Regions from separate parts of the Stappia sp. ICDLI1TA098 genome, predicted to be linked through region 1. Evidence: riboswitches for the same ligand, from Rfam matches in the RefSeq annotation. Region 1 holds a riboswitch; each other region holds the start of a gene.
The links. Region 1 has a riboswitch for cobalamin ahead of metE (5-methyltetrahydropteroyltriglutamate--homocysteine S-methyltransferase). Riboswitches for the same ligand answer to the same signal wherever they lie in the genome.
Positions count from the first base shown of each region.

Region 1 (4,994 bases):
GCGGCAGGTTTCGCTGCGGGGGATGTCATCGCGTACGAAGGACCAGTTGAGGATGGTGACCGGACCGGTCAGCATCCCCTTGACCGGTCGTTGCGTCAGCGACTGCGCGTAGCGCCACCAGCCAACCGTCATCGGCTTCGGCCGCGAGACGTCGCCGAAGAGGATCGGCGGCCGGACATAGCGCGAGCCGTAGCTTTGCACCCAGGCGTGTTTCGTGAAGGCGAAACCCGACAGGCGCTCGCCGAAATACTGCACCATGTCGTTGCGCTCGAATTCACCGTGGACGAGCACATCGAGACCGATGTCCTCCTGCCAGCGGATGACGCGCCGGGTCTCCTCGCGCAGGAACCCTTCGTAGCCGGTGGAATCGAGCGTACCCTTGGCATGGGCGGCACGCGCCTTGCGCACGTCCGCGGTCTGCGGGAAGGAGCCGATGGTCGTCGTCGGGAACAACGGCAGCCCGAACTGCGAATGCTGCAGGCGTGCCCGCGACGCATAGGCGCTGGCCCTGCGGCTGGCCGAAGCGGGAATCGCGGCGAGCCGCTCCTTCACCACCGGATCGTGCACCTTGGCGGACGAGGCGCGCCGCGCCACGGCGGATGCGGATGCAGCGAGCCGCTCGGCAACCGCGTCGCGTCCGTTCACCAGCGCCTTTCCGAGCGTCGACAGCTCGTCCATCTTCTGCACGGCAAAGGCAAGCCAGTCCCTCAGGTCGGCATCGAGACCGGTTTCAAGATCAAGATCGATCGGCACATGCAGCAGCGAGCACGACGGGGCGATCTCGATCCGGTCGAGACCGCGCGCCTCGACCACCGGCTCGAGCCGGTCGAGAAGCGCCGGCAGATTGGCGCGCCAGATGTTGCGTCCGTCAATCGCACCGAGCGACAGGACCGTGTCCGCTGGCACGCTCTCCAGCACCTGGTCGAGCTGTTCCGGCGCGCGCGCTAGGTCGACATGCAGACCGGCGACCGGGAGCGACGCGGCAAGCGGAAGATTGTCGCCAAGCGCGCCGAAATAGGTGGCGAGCATCACCTTGAGGCCCCGCACCTCTCCGGCGATCCGGGCATAGGCGCGGCGAAAAGCGTCCTGCGCCGCTGGCTCGAGGTCGGTCGCAAGGCATGGCTCGTCGATCTGCACCCAGTCCGCGCCGGCCTCGGCGAGCCGGGCGAGAAGCTCCACATAGACATCGAGCAGGCCGTCGAGAAGCGACAGCGGATCGAGCCCCGGATCGGCGCTCTTGCCGAGCTTCAGAAAGGTCACGGGACCAAGCAGGACCGGCCGCGTCTGAAACCCCAGCGACCTTGCCTCGAGATACTCGTCGAGCGGCTTGGTCGAGGCGAGCGTGAATTTCTGGCCGGCCGCGAACTCCGGAACCATGTAGTGATAGTTGGTGTCGAACCACTTGGTCATCTCGAGCGCGGGAACGCCGGTCCCTGCGGATCGCTGCCCATGACCGCAGGAGGCCTGATCGCCTGCTCCCTGGCTGCCCCGCGCCATGGCGAAATAGGTATCGAGCGGCACCTCGCCGCCCTCCCAGCCATAGACGTCCGGAATCGCGCCGACCATCACGCTGGTGTCGAGGACATGGTCGTAGAGCGAGAAATCGTTGGAAGGAATATTGGTCACGCCAAGCGCTTGCTGGCGGGCCCAGTTGGCGGCGCGCAGACCGGCCGCCGCGTCTTGCAGCGATGCCGCGTCAGACCTGCCGGACCAATAGGATTCGAGTGCGAACTTCAGCTCCCGCCGCGGGCCGATCCGCGGCGCTCCAAGAGTGCTGACTGCGAGAGAAAGTAGAGACATCGGCTTCAAACCCCAATGTGTTGGGGGCAAAGGCCGAGCGGACGCATGCCATGACCTTCCGCGACAGGTCGCCGACGGAAGCGCAAGCGCACCACCGGGACACCCCGCCCAGGGACGACTATCTTGTCGCGGCAGGTCTCCTGGCTCACGGGTCAACGCTTCCGTCCGGCCTTCCCGGAACCCCTGCGGTTCCAGTGACGCGAATTGGACTTCGGCTCGCCGCTCACAGTTGCGGGGGCAGCTCCGGTCTTGCCTGTCGCGTGGACAGGCGCACCGGATTCCCTCTTAGCTCCGGCGTCATCGCGACGACCAGAGAACCACGACGCCCGAAGAGTGGGCCTCGCGACAGCCAAAGTCAAGCGATATAAAGACATGCTTATGTCTTGATATGACGTGAAATGCACCACCAGCTGCCGCATGAAGCATCACAAACCCCGGAAAGTTATGTCATCAGGTTATGAGGTTTCGCGTAATTGCGATAGGACAGGACCCGGGCACCGGGATACGCTTCAAAAAAAAGCAATATCGACAGAGGTCAACAGTGTCAGAACAGTCAGCGGATCCGCAAATCGCGGCCGAACGGCCGCCTATTGCCGCCTCATCGCTTCCGGAAAACACCAACCGGACCAAACGCCTGATCTGGGCCGGAGTCGTTGCCGCAATCATCGTCGCGTTTCTGCCCGCGCCGATGTTTACGGACAATCTCTCCTTCATGTTCTACATGATGCTCTGGCTTACGATGGCCACATCGTTCAACTTCGTGGCCGGCATGGCCGGATATATGCCTTTTGGTTATGTCGCATTCTACGGTATTGGCGCCTATGCGACCGGTGCTCTCTACAAGAGTTTCGGCCTGCCGATTCCGGTTGCTCTTGCCGGCGCTGCGCTCGCCGGGCTTGCCTTCGGTCTGCTGCTCGCGCCGACCCTGAAGCTGCGCGGCGTCTACTTCGGCATCGTCAGCCTGGCTCTGGCGATGGCGCTGAAACTGACGATCTCGCTGATGCCTTCGGAGATCACCGGCGGCAGCCTCGGCCTCATCCTGTCCAGCGCCAATGATCCGGTCGCCGCCTATTACGCCATGTTCGCCGTTCTCCTCGGCGCGCTGGCCGCCGGCACATGGCTTTCCATGTCGCGCCTCGGTGTCGCGCTCCGCGCCATCCGCGATGACAGCGAGGCAGCCGAGGTTGTCGGCGTCAACGTCGTGCGCACCCGCCTCAAGGCCTGGCTGATGGCCGCCATGTTCCCCGCGCTCGTAGGCGGGGTGGAGGCCTGGTACACCAACGCGATCGACCTCGACTCCTCCTTCAACCTGCTCGTGACGGCCAAGAGCATCGTCTATGCCATGGCGGGCGGGCTCGGCTTCCTCGTCGGACCGATTATCGGCGCGGGCGCGCTTTATGGCATCGACCAGCTCATCTGGCGCCAGTTCCCGACCCTCAACCTGCTCATTCTCGGGCTCGTGATCATCGGCCTGATGCTGCTCCTGCCGCGCGGCATCGTCGGTGCCTTCGCGCAGCGCTTCTCGCGCTTCCGCCGCTTCATCCCGTAAGCCTGACAGGATTGAAAAAGATGAATGACCTTCTGCTTCAAGGCCTTGTGAACGGCATCGTCGTCGGGCTGATCTACGCGCTGATCGGTGTCAGCCTCAATGTCATCTTCGGCGTGCTGCGCGTCGTCAACTTCGCCCATGGCGAGTTCATCGTGCTCGGTGCCTATGGCGCCTTCTTCGCCCAGACCTGGCTCGGCCTCTCGCCGCTGATGGCCATGCCGCTCGTGTTCGCCGTTTTCGGCGCCGCCGGCTACGGCCTTTATTTCATCCTCGTGAAACGTCTCGCGCGCTCCAATGACCCCGAGCACGCCTCGCTGCTCGTCATGTTCGGCCTGTCGCTCGTGCTCGGCGCGCTGATGCTGCTCGTCTTCGAGGCGGACGCGCGCTCACTCAACTATTCGCTCGAGCCGCCGTTCCTGATGTTCGGCAACGTCATCCTGCCGACGACCAAGCTGCTCGGCCTCGCCGTCAGCATCGTCATCACCGCGGCACTCGCCTTCTTCCTCTATCGCACCATGCCCGGAAAGGCGCTGCGCGCCATCATCATGAACCGGGACGCGGTGCAGATCGTCGGCGTCGATCTCGATCATCTCTCGGCGCTGACCTTCGGGCTCGGGCTGGGGCTGGCGGGCATCACCGGCATCCTTGTGTCGATGATCTTCCCCTCCTTCTCCCCCTTCATCGGACAGGACTACACGCTGATCGGCTTCATCGTGATCGTTCTCGGCGGCCTCGGCCACCCCATCGGCGCGGTCGCCGGCGGCATCCTGTTCGGCCTGGCGGAGCAGACCGCGATGGTCTTCTTCAGCGGAACCGTGGCGATGCTGCTCGGCTTCGTGCTGCTGATCGCCGTCATCCTCATCCGCCCCGCCGGCCTGTTCGGCATCCAGAAGCAGAGGTGAGGACATGCTCAGAATCGAAAACCTCATCAAGACTTTCGGCGGCGTAACGGCTCTCGCCGGCATCAGCCTCACCGTCCCCGACCGCTCCATCCTTGGCGTGCTCGGCATGAACGGCTCGGGCAAGACGACGATGCTCAACTGCGTCAACGGCATCTACCAGGCGACCTCCGGCACCATCGAGCTCGACGGCAAGAGCCTGATCGGCAAGGAGCCCCACGCCGTCTTCGCCGAGGGCGTTGGCCGCACGTTCCAGGTGCCGCGCATCTTTCCGCAGATGTCGCTGCTGGAAAACCTCTCGGTCGCCCTGCTGAGCAAGGGGCTCGGCAACGCCGAGGTCGCCGAGCTCAGCGCCCACTGGCTGAACAAGGTCGAGCTCTACCGGCTGCGCCACAACTACGCGGAGGAGTTGTCCGGCGGCCAGCAGAAGCTGCTGGAACTCGCCCGCATCATGGTCGCGGAGCCGAAGCTTGTGCTGCTCGACGAGCCCTTCGCCGGCGTCAACCCGAGCCTTGCGCTGCTGCTGATCGGCATCATCCGCGAGATGCCCCAGGAGGTCGGATGTTCCGTCCTGCTGGTCAGCCACGACCTCACCTCCGTCTACGAACTGTCCGACAACATTCTGGTCATGCACGAAGGCAAGGTGCTCGCCGAAGGCGACGCCGCCGCCATCCAGAAGAACCCCGACGTCATCGAAGCCTATCTGGGAGCCTGATCATGGATGGCGTTGAACTCAGCATGGAGAA
Region 1 is NZ_JBTZBT010000005.1:66,319-71,312, reverse strand. Features, by position in the region: gene metE (5-methyltetrahydropteroyltriglutamate--homocysteine S-methyltransferase) at 1-1,800, opposite strand, end outside; cobalamin riboswitch at 1,914-2,137, opposite strand; gene ACSLUQ_RS19635 (branched-chain amino acid ABC transporter permease) at 2,342-3,349, shown strand; gene ACSLUQ_RS19630 (branched-chain amino acid ABC transporter permease) at 3,370-4,251, shown strand; gene ACSLUQ_RS19625 (ABC transporter ATP-binding protein) at 4,256-4,963, shown strand; gene ACSLUQ_RS19620 (ABC transporter ATP-binding protein) at 4,966-4,994, shown strand, end outside.

Region 2 (4,994 bases), on a different contig from region 1:
CACGAGGCGAGAGCCCGCGACCGTGTCCTCGGCGTAAAGGTCCACCGAATACGGATGGGAAAGCGCCATCATGTTGGCAAGTCGCAGCGAAGATACGGTCTCGCCAAGCCGCTGCTTCGCCGCCGCCAGAGAGGCGAGCTCTGTGTCGGCCGCAGACAGGACAATCACGTCCGCCGGGCTCTGGCCGAGATCGACCGCCTCGTCGCCCTGGTCGATGCGTCCGCTGCGTCCGGCAAGAATGTGCATGCCGCCTCCCCTTGTGGTTCCGTTTTCCCGCCCGCTCTTTCGCCTGATCAGGCGGCCTGCGCGCTGGCGAGAAGCCCCTCCACGCGGGCGAGGTCGAAACCGGCGAGCCCGATCACCACGAGCCGGCCCGGCGCGCGGCTGTCGCGGGCGAACCATGCTTCCACGCGGGGGCCGACCGCCTGCACCATCGCCGGTGCCGCCTTGCCGGATATTTCCGCCGCGCCCTTGATCCGCAGCACGCCGGGAACCGCCATCGCCGCGCCGACGCGCGCCTCAAGGTCCTTCAACGACGCGAACGCCGCGAGCGTCACCACATGGCTCTCGAATTCATCATGGTCATGATCGTGATGATGATGGTGGTGATCGTGATCATCGTCATGATCATGATCGTGATCCCCGTCGTCGTGATGGTGATGGCTCTCGTGATGCCCCTCGCGCCCGGTCATGTCCTCCTCGGAGGCACTCATGCGGCCAAGGAGCACGTCGGCGGCGAGCACCCCCTTCTCCGCCGTGACGATCTCAACGGCAGGGCGCACGCGTGAGGCGACCTCGGCGCGCACACGGGCAAGCCCCTCCGCGTCGACAAGATCGGCCTTGTTGAGCACGACGAGGTCGGCGCAGACGAGCTGGTCCTCGAAAAGTTCCTCCACCGGGCTTTCGTGGTCCAGCGCCTCGTCGGCGGCGCGCTGCGCGGCAAGGGCCGCCTCGTCGCCGACAACACGCCCCTCGGCAACGGCGGCCGCGTCGACAACGGTCACCACGGCATCGACCGTGACCCGCGTCTTCACGCTCGGCCAGGAAAAAGCGCGCACCAGCGGCTGAGGCAGAGCCAGGCCCGACGTCTCGATGACGATGTGCTCGGGCGCGTCCTCGCGGTTGATCAGCATTTCCATCGTCGGCAGGAAGTCGTCGGCGACCGTGCAGCAGATGCAGCCATTGGTCAGTTCGACCACCTCGTCGGCCGCGCAGGTCGGGTCGGCGCAGCCGTCGACCAGCGAGCCGTCAAAGCCCATGTCGCCGAACTCATTGACGATGAGCGCGATCCTCTTGCCCTTCGCCTCGCGCAAGAGATTGGAGAGCAGCGTCGTCTTGCCGGCCCCAAGGAAGCCGGTGACGATCGTGGCCGGGATCTTGCCGGTACGCTGCGGGGGCTGGGAAGTGCTCATAAGGTGATCTCCGGTTGGGCGGAATTGGGCTTGAGGACAAGCGGCAGGCCGGCGGCTACCAGCACCGCGGCCTCGGCCGCTTCCGCGATCAGACGGTTGAGGCGTCCCTGCTCGTCGCGAAAGCGGCGGGCAAGCGCATTGTCGGGAACGATACCGGAGCCGACCTCGTTGGTGACGAGCACCACCGGCCCGGCTGCAGCGGCAATCGCGGCACGCAGCCGCCGGGTCTCGGCGGCGGGATCCGCTTCGGCGAAAAGGACGTTCGAAAGCCAGAGCGTCAGGCAGTCGACCAGCAGCGCCCGCCCGGGCCGGCTCTCGGCGGCGATGACGCCGGCGATATCGCGAGGCTCCTCCAGCGTCAGCCAGCCTTCGCCGCGCTGGTCGCGGTGGCGTGCGACGCGCTCGCGCATCTCGCCGTCGCCGGCGACACAGGTCGCCACGTAGACACGCTCGCGGCCGCTGGCGCGAACGAGCCCCTCCGCGTAGGCGCTCTTGCCAGAGCGCGCACCGCCGGTCACGAGAACAGTCCTGAAGGGCATTAGTTTCCGGCCACGCGCGGGCAATGCGGTGACAGGCGTGTACGGCCGCGCAGACGACGGCCGGGATCGAATCTCTTCATTGCAGCCTCCTGCCGTCCACCCGACGGCCGTGACGTTTCGGGCCGGGGCCGCGCGCCACAGGGCGGATGCGGGCTCCCGGGATCTCCGGCTCGTCTCCTGGCTCGCGGGTCGCGGCCATGTCCCTGCCCTTCCCGGGCCGTTCGCCCAGTGGTACGCGCAGGATGGCTCGCCGCTCACAGTTGCGGGGGCAGCTACGGATTCGGGACCCCGACTTGGGTCGTCCCCCACCGTATTCCGACTTTCACCTCTCCCTCGGACTTTGTCCGTCGGATAAGGACCGGTCGTCCTTCATAGCGCGGCGCGAGGCCGCCAACAAGCTCGCCGGACCGCCCGGCATTCGGCGCCAGATCCCCTCCCCGCACTGGTGCCTGTGGAAAAATCATGACAAAATACTTGGCAAATGCGCATGGGCTTTGCTATATGCCCCTCACCGACGCGGTGCACCGCACTGCGGTTCAGTGATCCCCGGTAGCTCAGTGGTAGAGCAAGCGGCTGTTAACCGCTTGGTCGCTGGTTCGAATCCGGCCCGGGGAGCCACTCTTCTTCTTTTCCTTACATCGAGATTTTCCGCAAGGCGGCGCTTCGCAGCGTATGCGGTTGTGTGACCTCTCGCCCGTCGCAAGCATGCAATCGGGGAGATGGCATCCGCCGGAACTGGCTCCGACGGATGTCTACCGATCCGTGCATCAAGCCCCGCGCAGAACGATTTCCGTTCCCCAGGGATCCCGAAGCGTCAGCACGTCACCCGAATCATCGACGAAAATCCCCCCGGCGCGTGCAGTCGCGGAGATCCGGTCGCGATCCTCCTTCGAAAGAACGATGAGCTCCAACGACGCGAGACCGGTGCGCCCCGGCGTGCGCGTGCCCGCCCCCCGGCTGTTCCAGACATTGCCGGCAAGCTGGTGATGATAACCGCCGGAGCCGAAGAAGCTGCCGCCAGGATAGCGCGCCGAAAGGTCAAAGCCGATCACGTCGCGATAGAAGCCCTCAGCCAGATCTGTGTCGCCGACGCGCAGGTGAACATGACCGACGATGCTTCCTTGCGGCATGCCGGACCAGGTCCGCTCTGCTCCAGCAGCGATCAGGCCTTCCGCGTCGAGCGGATCGGTGGACATGGTCACCGTGCTATCCGCACGCCACCAGACCTCGGCCGGGCGATCGGTGTAGATCTCGATGCCGTTGCCCTCGGGATCGGCAAGGTAGAGCGCTTCGCTGACGATGTGATCCGACGCCCCGTCGATCCTTAGGCCCGTCTGCAGCGCGAAGCGCAGCCAGCAGCCGAGATCGGCGCGCGTCGGCAGCAAGAAGGCGGTATGAAAGAGACCGGCCTCGCGCGGGCTCGACGCGGCAAGAGAAGGATCGCCGCGCAGCTCCAGAAGCACAGAATCGCCAACTCCCAGCCGCACGGTTTCATCATCGCGCGCAAGAACGGCAAGCCCGAGCACCTTGCGGTAAAAGTCGGTCATTGCCGCCAGATCGCGAACGGCCAGAACTACGCGACCGACGCGCATCGGCGCGGCCATCATATCGAACTGCCCGGTTCCGGTCTTTGTGTGAAGCTCCATCATAAGTCCCCGATTGCGCCTGGCATCCGCTCGCCACGCAAGCGCCGGCCTCCTTGCCGGCCTTGCCGCTAAAACCTGGGACAGGCACGGTCTTCGTACAATTGGCGTAATCGTGGCAATATTGTTAATCTGACAGAAACAATGTAAGAAACATCAAGGCTCTCCTCAGCGGGGCCAATCGGCGCCGCCTGCCATGCTTGCCCCCTTCCCCTTTGGAATTTGTCCTGACGCTTGTTTTTATTCGACAAATAAATTCTCCCACCGCTGCTGCGAAACATTGAGCGGCGGGATTTCTCATAAACGCTCGTATTTTCCCTTCCTATGCAAATTCGATGGGCAATCATAATTTATTGGCATTGAACATTGTTATTTCTTGGGGCCACTGGGGAAATCGACATGCCACCGCAGATAGCACAACTTTGGCAACGGTTTGCCGAACCGGTACTTGTCGTTGCGAGTGGCATCGGAATCTGGTCCATCCTCGTTTACCTGGACGCGTTCGAGGCTGCTATCGCATTTGCCAAGGCTCATGAGACCTTTGAAGTCGACGAAGCCTTCTTGGCAATTTCCATCATCGGCATCCTCGGGTTCCTCTACAGCATCAGGCATCACGCCCGCCTCAAGGGCGAACTGCACCGACGCGTTGAAGCTGAAAAACGTGCCGCGTGGCTTGCCGAGCATGACGTACTCACCGGGCTGGCGAACCGCCGCCAACTCGCCCAGTTCATTCACGACATCGACAGCCAGCGCGCGAACGCCCAGCCGCGCCTTGCGGTTTTCAGCATCGATCTCGACGGCTTCAAGAGCCTCAACGACCTGCTTGGCCACGCAGCCGGCGACGACCTGCTGATCGGCATGGCGCAGCGTCTCACCACGGCCTTTCCGCAAGAGACCGTGGTCCGACTTGGCGGCGACGAGTTTCTGGTCATCGCCGACCGAGCCCACTTCGACGACCCCGCCGCGACCGCAGGAACGCTTCATGCGGCCATCACCGAGCCGATAACGCTACAGGAAGACGGCAGCGAGATCGGCCTTGGCGTGAGCATTGGCGTCAGCCTCTATCCTGACCACGCCGAGACGCTGCGCGAAACCATCCGCAAGGCCGATATGGCGATGTATGCCGCCAAGCATGGCCAGGACCAGCCAGTGCGGTTGTTCGACGCGAAGCTCGAGGCAAGCATGCGTGAGCAAAAGGAGATCGAGGAACACTTCCTCATCGCGCTCGACGCTGACGAGATCTACCTCGATTACCAGCCGGTGTTCGACACGCAGAGGAACGGGGTCGTCTCGCTGGAGGCGCTGGCCCGCTGGACCAGCCCGAAACACGGCCCCATCGGGCCGGACATTTTCGTCAAGCTCGCCGAGAGTCTCGGGCGCATTCGCGTCATGACCGACCG
Region 2 is NZ_JBTZBT010000001.1:2,054,116-2,059,109, forward strand. Features, by position in the region: gene cobN (cobaltochelatase subunit CobN) at 1-246, opposite strand, end outside; gene cobW (cobalamin biosynthesis protein CobW) at 294-1,412, opposite strand; gene cobU (bifunctional adenosylcobinamide kinase/adenosylcobinamide-phosphate guanylyltransferase) at 1,409-1,951, opposite strand; cobalamin riboswitch at 2,102-2,329, opposite strand; tRNA gene ACSLUQ_RS09220 (tRNA-Asn) at 2,495-2,569, shown strand; gene ACSLUQ_RS09225 (VOC family protein) at 2,719-3,597, opposite strand; gene ACSLUQ_RS09230 (putative bifunctional diguanylate cyclase/phosphodiesterase) at 3,961-4,994, shown strand, end outside.
Region 2: another riboswitch for cobalamin. It lies ahead of cobU (bifunctional adenosylcobinamide kinase/adenosylcobinamide-phosphate guanylyltransferase); the one in region 1 lies ahead of metE (5-methyltetrahydropteroyltriglutamate--homocysteine S-methyltransferase).

Region 3 (4,994 bases), on a different contig from region 1:
CTGGTCCGAGATCCGTTCACCTATCAGTCGATGGGCCTCAAGGCGCTCAGGGAAACCGCCCGCCGCGTCGGCCTCGACCGGGCGACGAACGACTGACGACCAGACCAAACAACGGGAGTGGACGACATGGCCGATCTTCTGGTGAAGCCCAACGGCGCGCACGGCAAGGTGCACGACATCACGCCGGAAAGCGCCGGCTGGGGCTACGTCGGCTTCACGCTTTACCGACTCGCGCCGGGAGAGAGCGTTGCCGAAGAGACCGGCGAGCGGGAGGCTATCCTCGTTCTGGTCGAGGGCAGGGCGAAGCTGTCCGCCGGCGGCGAGGACTTCGGCGAGCTTGGCAACCGCATGAGCGTCTTCGAGCGCAAGAAGCCGGCCTGCCTCTATGTGCCGAACGACAGCGCCTGGTCGGCGACGGCGACAACCGGACTGACGCTCGCGGTATGCAGCGCGCCGGGCAAGAGCGGGCACGAGGTCGCGCTGATCTCCGACATCGGTTTCGAGGAACGCGGCAAGGGTGCCAATACCCGCTACATCCATCCGATCGCCATGGAGGACAGCGACGTCGCCGACAGCCTGCTGGTGACGGAGGTCTTCACCCCGGCCGGCAACTGGTCGTCCTATCCTCCGCACCGTCATGACGAGGACAACTTCCCGGACATGACCTATCTGGAGGAGACCTATTATCACCGGCTCGACCCGGCGACCGGCTTCGGGTTCCAGAGGGTCTTCACCGAGGACGGCAGTCTCGACGAGACCATGGCGGTGAGCGACGGTGACGTCGTCCTGGTGCCGAAAGGCCATCACCCCTGCGGCGCGCCGCACGGCTACGAGATGTACTATCTCAACGTCATGGCCGGCCCCTTGCGCAAATGGCGCTTCAAGAACCATCCCGACCACGACTGGATCGCCCGGCGCGACGCGGCCAAATAAGAGGCTGTCGGCGCGTCTGAGCGCACCGCCCGCCCGTGCGCGGGGATATCTGAGCGTCGACTTGATGCAAGCGGAGGGAAAAGAGGCCCGGGCGGGATCCGTCCGGGCCTTTCGGGCCGTGGCGGCCCGTCGATGCAAATTTGCGTTTCGGCGCGACAGAATTTCGAAATCCTGTCGCGCCGATTGCCGGAAATGCTCAGGCGTAGAAAAGGGCGACGCCGGCGAGCGCGGTGAGGCCGCCGAGCACGCGCGTGACGGTCAGCCCCTTGGCGCCGGCGGCACGCGCCAGCGCGCCCGTGCCGAAGCCGAGCGCGACGCCGGCAGCATGCAGCAGCGCCGTGGCAATCGCGAAGCCGGCGGCGTAGGCGAGCTGCGTGGCCGAGCCGATTTCACCGCCATGGGCATGGCCGTGGAAGAGGGCGAAGATGCCGACGATCGCCGCGCAGGCCCCGACCGGAAGACGAACCGCGAGGGCGACCATCAGGCCGAGGGCCACCACCGACGCCAGGATCGCCGGCTCGACGAAGGGCAGGCCGACGCCGCCGAGCGCCAGGCCGAAGCCGACCAGCATGGTCACGACGAAGCTTGCCGGCACCACATAGACCGCGCGCCCGCCGATCTGCCAGGCCCACAGGCCGACGGCGACCATCGCCAGGATGTGGTCCGTGCCGAACAGCGGATGCGAGAAGCCAGCAGCGAAGGAACCGTGCTCGCCGGGGGCGAGGTGGGCGAGTGCCGGCGTTGCGCCTGTCAGGAAAACGGCACCGGTGGTCGCGGCAAGCGCGAGGGCGGCACTGGCAAATTTCTTCATGCTGTCGATCCTTCCATTGAGTCGATCTTGCGCCCCGATTTGGGTCACGCGGATTGGGTTTCACGGGGCGCGGGAAGCTGGACGATCCACCAGAGCGACCCGGCCATGCGCCCGATTCCGCTAGGAAAACAGGTTCCTCGAGGAAGACAAGGCCTCTGTGGGCCGTGTCCAGAGGCAAATCCCGCCGCCGGAGGCGAAATGCGTCCCGGCGGCGGAGGTTGTCCGCTCAGGCGCTGCTCAGGCCGCGGCCTGATGCAGGCGTGACTGGAACAGCAGTCCCGTGCGCGCCTTGTCGAGCGTCTTGGCGCCGGCCAGAACGGCCAGATCGACAAGCGGTTCGAGAATGATCACGGTCAGATAGGCGCCGCCGAAGCTGGCGACACTGGCCAGGTTCTCCGCGCCGAAACCGCCGCCATAAAGCGCCCAGAACGCCACCCAGGCAACGATACCGCCCTGGTAGCTGGTCGACAGCGCCAGCGCCTGGACGTAGCTGACGTCCTTGTAGGCGGTGCTGGCGGGAATGATCCGCCGCGCCAGATGGCTCATGGCGTACAGCGGCACGATCAGCGTCGTCAGGTTGATGGCGTACTGCGGCAGGTCGGCTGGCGCGAAGAAGAGGCCCTGGGTCAGCAGGCCGAGCGCCAGGCCGATACCGGCGGGACCGGCTCCAAGCGTCAGATAGAGTGTCGATCCCAGGATTATGTGCACCTCCGAGACGCCGACCGGTCGGGTCGGGAGCACCTCGAAGAAGCAGAAGACGAGCGCGGTGGCGATGACCGACCGCAGAACCAGCGCAGCGAAGCCGCCGTCCTTGCGGATTGTGTCGAAGGACATCTTCGCGATCAGGCCGACAGAGCCGACGGCAGTTGCGTAGCTCAACATCATCTTGGCGCCGGTTACGACGCCCGGTTCGATATGCATTATAAGCCCCCTTGCGCACCCTCCGTGCGCCAAGCGATTGAAAAAAGACGTGAAAATCACGTCGCCAATGATGGCAGGTCTCCTGGCTCGCGGTTGCTGTTGCTTTGCCCGCCTTCCCGGCCGTCTGTCGGCCAGTGGCATCCTGGGCATCGCTTGCCGCTTACAGTTGCGGGGGCAGCCACGGTCTTGGCCCCTGATGGGTACGCCGCACCGTGTTCCCTTTTCATCCGTGCTCGGCTTTGCCACACGGAAACCATCACAGTGAATCCTAAGGGCGGCGCGGGAGTGCTGACAAGGTCATTTTTTATAGGATCGCGCCGTTTCAAGACCAAAACGCGGGCAGAAGCGGCTGCTTCTGCCCGCGGATCGGGACAAGTCCGCCGGCGCGGGGCAGGAACCTCGCGCCGGTTCTGATCGCGGTTTGCCGGCTCAGCGGGCTTCGCTCTGCAGCCCGCGGAAGATCGCCACGCACATCAGCAGCAGCACCAGCGTGAAGGGCAGGCCGGTGGAGATCACCATCGCCTGCAGCGCGCTCAATCCGCCGCCGATCAGCAGCACGATCGCGACCAGCCCCTCGAAGGTGCACCAGAACACGCGCTGCGGCACCGGTGCGTCGACCTTGCCGCCGGCCGTGATCGTGTCGATGACGATCGAGCCGGAGTCGGAGGAGGTGACGAAGAACACGATCACCAGGATGATGCCGAGCGTCGACGTGATCGAGGAGAACGGCAGCCCCTCCAGCATGGCGAAGAGCGACAGTTCCGGATGGTAGGCGTCGATCACATTGGCCTTCACCGCGCTGGTGGCCGGATCGCTCAGCACCTGGTCGACGGCGACGCCGCCGAAGACGGCCATCCACAGCACGCAGACCACCGAGGGGATGATCAGCACGCAGGTCAGGAACTCGCGTACCGTCCGGCCGCGGCTGACGCGGGCAATGAACATGCCGACAAAGGGCGACCAGGAGATCCACCACGCCCAGTAGAAGGCGGTCCAGCCCTGGCGGTAGTCATCGTCGGTCCGCCCGAACGGGTTCGACAGCGGCACCAGGTCGGTGGCGTAGGCGGTCAGCCCCTGCCAGAAGTCCTTCAGGATCGCCACGGTCGGGCCGGCGAAGAGCACGAACAGCAGGAGCAGGGCGGCGAGGCCCATGTTGATCTCCGACAGCACCTTCACGCCGCCATCAAGGCCACGCAGCACCGAGATGAGCGCGATGGAGGTGATGATGACGATCAGGATCACCTGCACGGTCGTCGTGTTGGGAATGCCGAAGACATGCTCCAGTCCGGCGTTCGCCTGCTGCGCGCCGAGGCCGAGCGAAGTGGCAAGGCCGAACAGCGTGGCGAAAACGGCGAGCATGTCGATCACATGGCCGGTCCAGCCCCATACGCGCTCGCCGAAGATCGGATAGAACGCCGAGCGGATCGACAGTGGCAGGCCCTTGTTGAACGAGAACAGCGCCAGCGCCAGCGCCACGATCGCGTAGATCGCCCAGGGGTGCAGGCCCCAGTGGTAGATGGTGGCGGCAAGGCCCATGGACTTTGCCGCATCGACGTTGGCGGCGATGATCGACCCGTCCTCGGCAAAGGGCGAGGGGGTTCCGAGCGGCTGCGAAATGGCCATGTGATAGACCGGCTCGAGCACGCCGAAGAACATCAGGCCGATGCCCATGCCGGCGGCGAACAGCATGGCGAACCAGCCGGAATAGGTGTAGTCCGGCGTCGCATCCTTGCCGCCGAGCCGCACGTTGCCCCAGGGGCTGACGATCAGCATCAGGCAGAACAGCACGAAGATGTTCGCCGAGATCATGAAGAACCAGTCGAACGTGCTCGTCAGTGCCGGGCGAAGCGCGCCAAAGAAGCTGCTGGCCTGCTCGGGCGCGGCAAGCGCGTAGATCACGAAGGCGATAATGGCGAGCGACGAGATGAGGAAGACTGGATTGTGGATGTCGAAGCCGAACGGCCCGACGCTGCCCTCGAGATTATCCTGACCGATTTCGAAGTCGGTATCGATAAGCTCGGTGGGACCTTCGGGCGCCGGGATCCCGGTGCTGGTCTCGTCAGACATTCTTTGTTTTCCTCTTGTGTCTGCAGGGGGAACTGGGATTGGGACGGATCATTCGCCGCGCACGACAAAGACCGATGCGGCGGAGCGTGCGGCGATCGTGCCGCCGTTGGACGGCCACAGGTGATCGGCGATGTTGGGAATGTGGGAGGCCATCACCACAAGGTCGGCGCCCGTGTCCGTCACGGCCTTGAGCAGCGTGGCGTCGAGATCGATGGACGGGTCGTTGGAAATCACCGCATGCGCGGTGGTCTCGATGCCGTTG
Region 3 is NZ_JBTZBT010000001.1:1,910,598-1,915,591, reverse strand. Features, by position in the region: gene iolE (myo-inosose-2 dehydratase) at 1-96, shown strand, start outside; gene iolB (5-deoxy-glucuronate isomerase) at 127-933, shown strand; gene ACSLUQ_RS08710 (HupE/UreJ family protein) at 1,130-1,744, opposite strand; gene ACSLUQ_RS08705 (energy-coupling factor ABC transporter permease) at 1,982-2,665, opposite strand; cobalamin riboswitch at 2,721-2,938, opposite strand; gene ACSLUQ_RS08700 (BCCT family transporter) at 3,095-4,732, opposite strand; gene ACSLUQ_RS08695 (universal stress protein) at 4,781-4,994, opposite strand, start outside.
Region 3: another riboswitch for cobalamin. It lies ahead of ACSLUQ_RS08705 (energy-coupling factor ABC transporter permease); the one in region 1 lies ahead of metE (5-methyltetrahydropteroyltriglutamate--homocysteine S-methyltransferase).

Region 4 (4,994 bases), on a different contig from region 1:
TCTCCCCGCACCGTCGCAGCGACGCCGCCTGGCGTTGCGCGACCTTGCCCGCCGAACCCGTCTCCGTCTCGCTGCCGGCTCCCGGTGGCGTGTTGTGGCGTGGGTTTTCATCACCCAAATATGTTATGTTATCACATAAAGGACGCATTCATGCGACTGCTTCGCACCTCAACCGCCGCCGCGCTTTTCCTGGCCTCGCTTGCCTCGGCCTCAGCCCATGGCATCTGGATCGCCCAGCGCCACGGCGATCAGGCCATCGTCTACGGTCACGGTGCCTCGGACGAGGCCTATGACCCGGCAAAGCTCACGAGCCTTGCCGCAGCCACCGGCGACGGCAAGGCGGTGGCGCCGGATGTTCGCAAGGCCAAGGATCATGTCACCTTCAGCCTGCCGGACAGCGCCGTCTACGTCAGCGCGACGATGGACAACGGCTATTGGACCGAGCGCCAGGATGGCAGCTGGGTAAACAAGGCGAAGGACGAAGTCACCGACGCCCGGACTGCCGGCCGCAACTTCAAGCACGCGGTCTCGCTTGTCGGCGAGCCGGGCGGTGCTCCCCGCCCGCAGGGTCTGCCGCTGGAGATCGTGCCGCTAGCCGACCCTCTTCATCTGCATGCCGGCGACACGCTCGAGATCAAGGTTCTTGCCGACGGCGTTCCGGTCGCAGACGTGCCCGTCACCGCCGAATACACGACCGACAGCGAGGCGAGCCCGGTGCGCACCGATGCCGAGGGCAAGGCGCGTATCACCGTGCGCAACTCAGGCCTGAACGTCATCGCCGCCTCCTACAAGGCCCCGACCGACGACCCGGCCAAGGCCGACACCATCAATCACTTCACCACCTTCTCCTTCACCCTCTCCCGTCACAGCCACTGACGGATGACGCAAACGCGGGGGCGCCGAGTTTTCGGCGTCCCCGCAGAACAGCCCATCAGACACAGCGAGCCAGCCATGCCTCCCCGTCCGCACCCGAAAGGGAAGCTTCCCGTTACGGTTCTCTCCGGCTTTCTCGGCGCTGGAAAGACCACGCTCCTGAACCGCGTCCTCTCCAATCGGGAAGGTTTACGCGTCGCCGTCATCGTCAACGACATGAGCGAGGTCAACGTCGATGCCAGCCTGATCCGCGAAGGTGGAGCAAACCTGTCCCGCGTGGAAGAGAAACTGGTCGAGATGACCAACGGCTGCATCTGCTGCACGCTTCGCGAGGACCTTCTCAAGGAAGTGTTCCGGCTTGCCGGCGAAGATCGCTTCGACCATCTGCTGATCGAGGCGAGCGGCATTTCAGAACCCCTGCCCGTCGCCGCGACCTTCTCCTTCCGCGACGAGGATGATGTCAGCCTCGAGGACGTGGCTCAGATCGATTCCATGGTCACCGTGGTCGACGCAGCGAGCCTGCTGAAGGACTACGGCTCGACCGACTTCCTGACAGACAGGGGCGAATCCCTGGGCGAGGAGGACGAGCGCACGCTGGTCGACCTGCTCGTCGACCAGATCGAGTTTGCCGATACGATCGTCCTCAACAAGGTCTCCTCGGCCAGCCCTGACGACCTCGCCGCCGCGCGCAAGATCGTGCGCGCGCTCAACGCCGACGCCCACGTCATCGAGACCGATTTCGCCGAAGTCGCCGCCGGGGACATTCTCGGCACCGGCCGTTTCGACTTCGAGCGGGCGCAGACGCATCCGCTCTGGTTCAAGGAGATGAACGGCTATGCCGACCACATCCCCGAAACCGAGGAATACGGCGTTCGCTCGTTCGTCTACCGGGCGCGCCGCCCCTTTGACCCGACACGCTTCAAGCGGTTCATCGACACCACCTGGCCCGGCGTCATCCGCGCCAAGGGATTCTTCTGGCTGGCGACGCGCCCGCGTTTCGTCGGTGAGATCAGCCAGGCCGGCAGCATCGTGCGAACCGAGAAGCGCGGGCTTTGGTGGAGCGCCGTACCGACCTCCTACTGGCCGGAACACCCGGAGTGGCGCGAGGCGATGCGACCTCTCTTCGACCCGGTCTGGGGCGACCGACGCCAGGAGATCGTCTTCATCGGCGTCAGCGACATGGACGAAGCCCGACTTCGCGCCGATCTCGACGCCTGCCTGGTGGAGGCGACCGCCTTCAAGCCGGAGCGTTGGACAGGCCTTGCCGACCCCTTTCCCCTTTGGAACGCCGGCGGAGACTAGCGGTATGCGGCGAGAGGGCGACGAAAGCCGGTTGCAGCACCCCGGCCGATCTGCCAGTTTCAGCTGCGATGGTTGCCCGACGAGAATCTCCGAGGGCATGAAAAGGGAACACGGTGAGGCGTACCCAGCAGGGACCGAAACCGTGGCTGCCCCCGCAACTGTGAGCGGAAAGCCGACCCCGGTTTGCCACTGCCCTGACGGGCGGGAAGGTGGGGAAGGCGATGACCCGCGAGCCAGGAGACCTGCCATCGTGGATTCACCAGTGACCGGACGGGGTGTTCCGGGAGGGCGACATGGCAATTCCGATAGCGCGCACGCCGAAGGTGCGCCATCAGACCGCCTGCGTTCTTCTCCTGCCCCGTCTTTCCGACCGGCAGGATGTAGATGGCGCACGACCTGATCCCTTGCGAAACGCGAGCTGACGACACGGCCCCGTCCGCCATGGCCGGCGCGGTCGTCATCGTTTGCACCACCTGCCGGGCACGCACCGTCGACGAGGACGGCAGCACCCGTTACGGCGAGCGTGTCGGCCCGGCAGTGAGCGAGCGCCTGTGCACTGCCTTGCGCGACCAGGGACTGGCACCATCCGTGGCCGTGACTGGTGCGGCCTGCATGGCCGGCTGCGGCCGCCCCTGCGCCATTGCCATCCAGGCGCCGGGCAAGGCGGGCTATCTCTTCGGCAGCATCGAGACAGACGAGGAAATCTCGGCGATTGCCACTTTCGCCGGACAATACCTCGAGTTGGCGGACGGATGGTGTTCCTCGCTCCAGCGCCCGGAAGCTCTGAAGGGCAAGACCCTGGCCCGCCTGCCCGCGCCCGTCGTCGCCTTCCCGCTTTCCATGGCAAACGCGGAGATCGTTGAATGACACACGAGAGCGGCCTGGAAACCACCCTGGAACTCATCGGCGTCGGCTATTCGACCGCACGCGGGCAACGGCTCGTCGAGGATGTCTCCTTCCATGTCCATGCAGGCGAGATCCTGGTGATCGCCGGCCCGAACGGAGCCGGCAAGAGCACGCTGGTGCGCATGATCGCGGGTCTTGCACCTGCCGGCGACGGCGAGATCCTGCTGGGCAAGCGTTCGCTTGCGCGTGTGCCGATCCACGAGCGCGCCCGCGCCATCGCCTACGTCGGGCAGAGCGAGGAGCCGGATGGACGCCTCTCCGTCGCCGACTACGTGGCGCTCGGCCGCCTGCCCCATCGCCGGGCACTCGACGCCCGCGCCCATCAGGCAGCCCTCGGCGAAGCTCTAGCCGTGGCGGGCCTGACGGGGTTGTCGCGGCGAACCATGGGGAGCCTCTCCGGCGGCGAACGGCAGCGGGCCAAGATCGCCCGCGCCGTGTGCCAGGAGCCAAGGCTTCTGGTTCTCGACGAGCCGACCAATCATCTTGACCCGCGGGCCCGCGGGGACCTGCTCAGCCTGGTCACCCGCCTTGGCATCACGGTCATCGCCGTGCTGCACGATCTCACGCTGATCGAGGATTTCGCCAGCCACGTCGCGCTGATCGACGAAGGCCGGCTGACGGCCTACGGACACCCGCGAGACGTCCTCTCAAGCGCTCGGGTGCGTGCGACCTTCGAGGTCGACATGCACCGCCTTCCGCACCCCTCCGAAGACCGCATGCTGTGCGCCCTCGACATCCCGATCCGCCGGACGACGCCTGAAGCGGTGCCCGCGCTCGCGGACTGATCCCTCTCCGGCGCGGCCGCAACCTTCCCATCACATCGCCTGCCTTCACCGAAAGGGCCTTTCATGATCCGTCTCACCGCCGCGCTTGCCGCGCTCCTGCTTGCCGGCACCGCCCATGCCGCACCTGTCACCGTCGACAACTGCGGCCAGCCACTGACCTTCGAGACCACGCCCGAGCGCATGGTGACGCAGGACATCAACATTTCCGAAATGGCCTTCGCACTGGATCTTCAGGATCACATGGTCGGCGTCAGCGGCATCAGCGGCTGGTACAAGACGACGCCCGAGTTCGAAGCCAGACGCGGCGAGCTACCGGAGATCGCGCCGAAGTATCCCTCGCTGGAAAACATCGTCGCCTCCGGCGCAGACGTCTTCTTCGGCGGCTGGTACTACGGCATGAAGCCCGGCGGCGACGTAACGCCGGAGACGCTCGCCGACCAGGGCGTCAAGACGCTGATCCTCACCGAAAGCTGCATCCACGTCGACAAGAGCCGCCCCGCCGCCTCGCTCGATCTGCTTTATGGCGACATCCTGCGGCTCGGCGAGATCTTCGACCGCCAGGACAAGGCGCAGGCGCTGGTGGAGGGCTGGAAGGCGCGCGTCGCCGCCGTGCAGGCCGCTGTGGCCGGGCGCGCGCCAGTGACGGTGTTCCTCTACGATTCCGGTGAGGACAAACCTTTCACCGCCGGTCGGTTCGCCATGCCGACGGCGATGATCTCCGCGGCCGGCGGCAGCAATGTCACCGGCGACATGGAGACGAGCTGGGGCACCACCTCCTGGGAGGCGGTGGCCGCCGCAGATCCGGACTTCATCATCCTGCTCGACTATCAGGACAGCGGCGGAGCCGAAAAGCTCATGGCCTTCCTGCGCGCCCACCCGGTAATGAGCCACCTCAAGGCGGTCGAGGACAACCGCACCCTCGCCTTGCGCTATGAGGAACTGACGCCCGGTCCCGCCAATATCGACGGCGTGGAAAAAATCGCCCGCGCGCTTTATCCGGACGCTTTCTGAGCCATGCGCATGCTCGTACTCGCGGCCGCCGGGGTGCTGGCGGTCGCGGTTCTCGTCATTGCCGCGATCGTGGTCGGGTCGACGCCGCTTCCCCTGTCGACGGTCATCGGCGCGCTC
Region 4 is NZ_JBTZBT010000001.1:1,866,562-1,871,555, forward strand. Features, by position in the region: gene ACSLUQ_RS08500 (DUF4198 domain-containing protein) at 151-876, shown strand; gene ACSLUQ_RS08505 (GTP-binding protein) at 952-2,175, shown strand; cobalamin riboswitch at 2,228-2,439, shown strand; gene ACSLUQ_RS08510 (DUF1636 family protein) at 2,560-3,042, shown strand; gene ACSLUQ_RS08515 (ABC transporter ATP-binding protein) at 3,039-3,866, shown strand; gene ACSLUQ_RS08520 (ABC transporter substrate-binding protein) at 3,930-4,877, shown strand; gene ACSLUQ_RS08525 (FecCD family ABC transporter permease) at 4,881-4,994, shown strand, end outside.
Region 4: another riboswitch for cobalamin. It lies ahead of ACSLUQ_RS08510 (DUF1636 family protein); the one in region 1 lies ahead of metE (5-methyltetrahydropteroyltriglutamate--homocysteine S-methyltransferase).